Dongshaea marina: one gene and its partner. The protein of the gene in region 1 binds, or shares a complex with, the protein of each later gene. Links are inferred from orthologs where the notes say so. Each region holds a gene or a part of one and is shown in the gene's direction. Other genes may lie near its edges. The genes, in order: DB847_RS02025 and DB847_RS05515.

Evidence for each region.
Region 2: the proteins of DB847_RS02025 (region 1) and DB847_RS05515 are in contact, whole or in part, in a cryo-EM structure (PDB 8I8X), measured with the Escherichia coli proteins. The link is inferred for Dongshaea marina from one-to-one orthologs.

Annotation. Positions count from the first base shown.
Region 1 is NZ_CP028897.1:387,553-390,592, forward strand. What follows is about bases 187-2,902. They hold DB847_RS02025 (MlaC/ttg2D family ABC transporter substrate-binding protein), read left to right. Parts: upstream 187-1,071; coding sequence 1,072-1,734; downstream 1,735-2,902. Other genes in these bases: mlaE (lipid asymmetry maintenance ABC transporter permease subunit MlaE), read left to right, coding at 187-583; mlaD (outer membrane lipid asymmetry maintenance protein MlaD), read left to right, coding at 589-1,059; DB847_RS02030 (STAS domain-containing protein), read left to right, coding at 1,731-1,994; DB847_RS02035 (BolA family protein), read left to right, coding at 2,008-2,265; murA (UDP-N-acetylglucosamine 1-carboxyvinyltransferase), read left to right, coding at 2,276-2,902. Outside these bases: more of mlaE, read left to right, coding at 1-186; more of murA, read left to right, coding at 2,903-3,040. UniProt on the Escherichia coli protein: Involved in a phospholipid transport pathway that maintains lipid asymmetry in the outer membrane by retrograde trafficking of phospholipids from the outer membrane to the inner membrane.
Region 2 is NZ_CP028897.1:1,103,606-1,106,757, forward strand. Bases 205-3,032 are described here. They hold DB847_RS05515 (MlaA family lipoprotein), read left to right. Parts: upstream 205-1,108; coding sequence 1,109-1,957; downstream 1,958-3,032. Other genes in these bases: DB847_RS05510 (DUF2989 domain-containing protein), read right to left, coding at 205-908; lepB (signal peptidase I), read left to right, coding at 2,854-3,032. Outside these bases: DB847_RS05505 (HD-GYP domain-containing protein), read left to right, coding at 1-9; more of DB847_RS05510, read right to left, coding at 99-204; more of lepB, read left to right, coding at 3,033-3,152. UniProt on the Escherichia coli protein: Involved in a phospholipid transport pathway that maintains lipid asymmetry in the outer membrane by retrograde trafficking of phospholipids from the outer membrane to the inner membrane.

The DNA of each region.
Region 1 (3,040 bases):
CGGAATGGTTCTGGGGCTGCAGGGTTACAATGTATTGGTTAAATATGGCGCTGAGCAGAGTCTGGGGCCCATGGTTGCCCTGTCTTTGCTGCGTGAGCTGGGCCCTGTGGTGACCGCCCTGCTGTTTGCCGGTCGTGCTGGCTCGGCCCTGACGGCTGAGATTGGCCTGATGAAAACCACCGAACAGCTCTCCTCGCTGGAGATGATGGCGGTGGATCCCCTCAGGCGGGTGATCTCGCCTCGTTTCTGGGCGGGTGTATACAGCATGCCGATCCTGGCCTTCATGTTCTCCGTGGTCGGGATCTGGGGGGCTCAGCTGGTCGGTGTCGATTGGCTCGGGGTTGATAATGGTAGTTTCTGGTCGGCGATGCAGGCGGCGGTGGATTGGCACGAGGACATAGTCCAGGGCTTTGTGAAGAGCGTGGTGTTTGCCATCGTGGTGGTTTGGATAGCCCTGTTTAATGGTTATGATGCTCAGCCTACATCGGCTGGGATCAGTGATGCAACGACACGTACCGTGGTGACGGCGTCACTGGCGGTGCTTGGTTTGGACTTTGTTTTAACAGCGATCATGTTCGGGTGAGATGAATGAAATTCAGTAAGATTGAGTTTGGAGTTGGCTGTTTTATGATCGCCGGGGTGATCGCTGTGTTGATCCTGGCAATGCGGGTTGCCGGGGTCGAGTTCGGCAACAATAATCACAGCTACCCCCTGTATGCCAAGTTTAATAATATCGGCAGCCTCAAGGTGCGGGCCCCGGTCAAGGTTGGTGGTGTGGTGGTTGGCCGGGTGGCCACCATTAGCCTGAGCCCCAAGAGCTTTGAGCCCAGAGTCGAGATGATGATCAATGATAAGTACCACTTCGCAGAGAGCAGCAGTGCTTCGATTCTGACGGCAGGTCTTCTGGGAGAGCAGTATATTGGGCTGACACCGGGATTTGTTGACGAAGATATGGGGGTCGGCATGCTTAAGCCTGGCGGCACCATTGGGGATACCAAATCGGCGCTGGTTCTGGAGGATCTCATCGGCAAGTTCCTCTATTCCAGTAACAAGAAATAAGGAAGCATAATCATGATAAAGCGACTTATTCAGGGGATGACTCTATTGCTGGCATTTTGCATGCTGGCACCGGCCCAGGCTGAAACTTACCCGGCGACCCCCTATCAGGTGATCAAGGTTGCGGCCGATAAAACGTTCCAGGATATCGATCAGCACCAGGATAAGATCAAAAACAATGTTGGTGTGCTACGCACCATCATCCGTAACGATCTGATGCCCTACGTGGATTACAAGTATGCCGCCTATTTTGTGGTGGGTGCCCAGCTGCGGGGTACCACCAAGGATGAGCGCGAAAACTTTGCCAATGCCTTCAGAGATTACATCATCGAGACCTATGCGAACGCTCTGAGTAAGTATTACTCCAATCAGACGGTGAAGGTGCTTGAGCCCAAGCAGCCGAATAACGGCAAAATCGCCATGGTTGAGGTCGAGGTACATCAGGGCGATCAGGCGCCGATCGAGCTGCAGTTTACCCTGCGTAAAAACAAGCGCACCGGTCAGTGGAAGGCCTTTGACATGGTGGCTGAGGGAGGCATCAGCCTGCTGACCACCCAGAAATCTGAGCTGGCGCCTCTGTTGCGTGAGAAGGGAATTGTGGCGGTGACCAAGACTCTGGTTGAGCGGCAAAAGGCCCTGGCGAACGGTAAAGCTTCTGATAGCAAGGCTTCGGCATGACGGACAGGATTGAGCTTCCGGCGATTTTAACCCGGGAAGCGATTCCCGGACTCTGGTCCCAGCCATGGGCTGAGTGTGTGTCCATGGATCTTCGTCAGGTGACGGAGCTGGATTCGGCCGGGGTTGGATTTTTGGTGCATTGGGCGGCTGAGCGGCGGCGGCGTAATTGCTCCGCCACCGTGATCGGTGGACCGGAAACGTTTGATAACCTGACTGCAATTTATGGGGTCAGTGAACTTTTTTCCAGGCAGTCGGATTAATAGGATATTTAAGATGCAACCAGATGAGATCAAAGAGATTTTAAATAAAGAACTGTCATTGGATGAGCTGATGGTTCGTGGTGAAAATGGTCATTTTGAAGTATTTGCTGTCTCTGCACAGTTTGCCGAGATGAGCCGGGTGAAGCGTCAGCAGCTGATCTATCGTCCACTGGCAGAACATATTGCGAGTAATGCAATTCATGCATTGAGCATCAAAACCTTTACCCCTGAACAGTGGCAGCGTGATCGCAAGCTACTGATGATGAGCTGAGAAACGGATAATGGATAAATTTAAGATTAACGGGGGAGCACCACTGCGTGGCGAGGTGCGGATCTCGGGTGCGAAAAATGCGGCCCTGCCGATCCTGTTCGGAACCCTGTTGTGTGATGAAGAGGTCACCCTGAGTAACGTCCCTCATCTCAAGGATGTGAATACGACCCTGAAACTGTTGGAACTGCTGGGAGCCGAAGTAAAGAGCAACGGTGAGATGACGGTTCTGACCGGGGCGGTGAATAATCACGTGGCTCCTTATGAGCTGGTTAAGACCATGCGGGCATCGATCCTGGCCCTGGGCCCGCTGGTGGCTCGCTTTGGCAAGGCGGATGTCTCCCTGCCGGGCGGCTGCGCCATAGGTGCGCGGCCGGTGAATCTGCATATCCATGGCCTGGAGCAGATGGGAGCTCGAATTGAGGTTGAGGGTGGCTATATTCGTGCCCGGGTTGATGGACGTCTCAAGGGCGCTCATATCTTCCTGGATACTGTGAGTGTGACCGGCACCGAAAACCTGATGATGGCGGCGGTGCTGGCCGATGGCCAGACGGTAATTGAGAACGCGGCCCGTGAGCCCGAGGTTATTGATCTGGCCAACTTCCTCAATGCCCTGGGAGCCAAGATCTCTGGCGCCGGAACCGCTACCCTGGTGATTGACGGTGTCGAGAAGCTGCATAGCGGACGCCACAGGGTGCAACCGGATCGCATCGAGACCGGCACCTTTCTGGTAGCGGCTGCGGTCAGTGGTGGACGGATCACCTGTACCGACACAGAT
Region 2 (3,152 bases), 720 kb from region 1 along the record:
AAATCCTGACAAAGCTCTCCCGATGAAAGTTCTTATCGGGGGATAGAAGACGGAAAAATGGGTGCCCTGGCACCCATTTTGTGTCTCGACCCACAGGGTTATTTTGGCGACTTGAATTTACGATCTTCAAGCTGATCGGCGTAGACCTGGGCCTGCTCTTTTATTTCACTGAGATCTTTTTCAGAGAAGCTCTGATAGCGATAGAGACGATCCGGTGAGATATTACTCTTCTCAAGCTCGAGTATCTTGGTGACGTTGGCCCATACCAGGGCTTCTTTGTAGTTTTTGAGTTTAATATTTAAAGAGACCAGTCCCTGGATACCCCGTGCCGGGATCGGTTCATTTTTTTTAAGAAGCTCCAGCGCATGATAGGTGATGCGCAGTGCCTTTTTAGGAAAATCTTCTGCATAGTAGGAGGCAAGTGCAAGCTGTAGCTCAGTTGCTTCCAGCTGCTTTTTACCTTCAAGGGCCAGGAAGGCCGCCTTGGCATCGGAATTGTTATCCCGGGTCCAGTGCCACATCAGAAGATAGGGGTTCTTTGAACTGGCAGTTTCTGTATCCAGCTTTTTGAGCTCCTGGTTGGAGTACATCAGAGAGCCGATGCGGTCGGAGCGCTTATCTTTACTCTTTTTGGGTTGAACATGGATCGCCAGCTCCAGGCAGTGGATATAGCTTTCATAGTCCTTCATCAGCTCATACTTATGCAGATCCGTTGGGGATGTGACTTTGTTATACCGAGCGCGGATAAGATCAGAACGTTCATAGCGGCACCAGGAATCCTTATTGAGGTGCTCGCAAAGCTCGGGCTTCTCATCACAGATGGAGCGCAGCGATTTCTCCTGCCCACAGCCAACCAGTAACAGGGCCAGGGCAGGGCCAATCATGATGCCAAGATAAGTCCTATTCATCAAATAAAGATCCCGGAGCTTCTTATCAATACCTTAATAATGAGCTAAAGATATGAAAAATGCCTATTTTAAGAGGGATACCCTTTGCAACTGACGGTTTAGAAAAGTACTCTTATGCGCTGGCCCAAGGCCTCTTTCCGGGTAAATTACTTTGCGCCTGGTTTATTTGTTTATACTCTGCCTATTGGATAATGAATCGAATGAATAAGGCGATGTTGCCAAGATTGTTGCTGATGGCTATAGGTGCAGCCCTGCTGGCGGCCTGTGCAAGCCAACCCCAAAAGCCGACAAAACCCCTGACCCATGAGCAGTTGTTTGGCCATGAAAAGGCGGATGCTCACGTCAAAGCGGTTGCGGCCGACCCAAGCGATCCTTTCCAGGGCTTTAACCGGGCCATGTGGGCGGTTAACTATGATGCCTTTGATCCATACGTTGCCAAGCCCATCGCCCATGGCTATGTTGACTATGTGCCTCAGCCGATGCGAAGTGGTGTATCTAACTTTGTCGATAACTTTAATGAGCCCTCCAGCATGGTGAATCACCTGTTGATTGGTGATTTTAAGGATGCGGGAGTTAACCTGGTGCGTTTTGTACTAAACACCACGGTTGGCATGCTGGGGTTTGTCGATGTTGCCGGACACATGGGACTGACTCAGCGCACCATGAGCTTTGGTGATGTGATGGGGTATGCCGAGATTGGCCAGGGAGCCTACCTGATGTTGCCCTTCTATGGTCCAACCACGGTGCGTAACCTGGCCGGTAATGTTGTTGATGATCTCTATTTTCCCTACAACCTGATGACCCTGCCGATGAAGGTGGGTCGTCTGGCATTGAAGGGGCTGAGCGTTCGGGCCGATCTGATCCCTCAGGAGCCGCTGTTGGATAACTCCATCGATCCATACGCTTTCTCTAAGGGAGCCTATATGCAGTACCAGCAGGCTACCATTCACCAGATCAAGGTTTCCAATGGTGCAATTCCAGCGGACCAGCCGGTACAGCACAAGGCGAATGAAGAGGTTAGCTCCTATCTCGATGAGATAGATGACTAACAGCTGAGTATGAAAAGGGGGCGAATATTCGCCCCCTTTTTGATCCTCCTGATTCGTCCGATAATCTGAGAATGCCTTTACCGGTTGCCGGGCAGCCATGCTAAGGATAATGAAAAGTTCGCTGTTGCTACAAAGCGAACCTTAACTATTTGTCCTTCGGACGGATATTTATGGCTTCGCCATAGAGCCGTATTCGCCCGGCGGTCGAGTTACTTTGGTATCGCTCAAAGTAACCAAAGGCTCACTCCGGAACGATGTTCCCGACATCGACCTGCGTAGCTCGGCATCCTGCCTCGAAATAATAAAACCCAAGAAGCCAAATCGAAGAGAGGATGTTTAATCCCCCGTAAGCGAGCGCCGAGGTGAGCCTTAGTGGATTGGAGTTGAGCAACAGGAAGTTGCGAAAGCGTAGCCAGACCATGGAAGGCCTGTCTACGCGATGCTTCAATCAGCAGGTGAACCGAGGGTTAAGCGAGATCCAGGGCGCAAGGGGACTATTCGCCGCTAACAACATCCATGTTTAACGCGGCATTCACATATCCCTATGTATCAGGGGAAGGCGTATCCCTGCTATACAGGATGTATTAATGCCGTGGAAGTGCATAGCAACGTAGCCAGAGCAATGGACTGTGAACTGGGGAGGGCTATAAGGATGGTAGCCGCCTGAGAACGGCCTTTGCTCGCTGTCGGGAGATTCCTACACTCATGTAGCGAAGCTGTGAATCAGCCGTGCGCAGCACAATGAAAAGCTCGCTATTGAAATGGTACGAATATGCTCAGGGAACTCGGGGGGCTACTTCCTGTCGAAGTTCAAACCTGCTTAGGATTGATGATCCTGAGTTCATTGTTTTTGTATTCTGATGCTGAAGGTAAACAGTATGTTTTCTATCGCCAATATGGCCGATCTTTTTTCACTTATTCTTACGTTAGTTACCCTGATCACGGGAATCATCTATGTCGCAGATCAATTGATTTGGAAGCGCCGGAGGTTGGTGAAAGCTTGTGAGGGTGTTTCAACCTCAGCTAAAGAGGGGGAGGTCGTAGGCCATGCCCCTGTTACCCCGGGTTGGATTGCCAATGCGCGTTCCATTTTCCCGGTGATTCTGGCTGTGCTGATCCTGCGCTCTTTTATCCTTGAGCCTTTTCAGATCCCGAGTGAATCGATGCAACCCACCTTGTTGCCGGGAGACTTTAT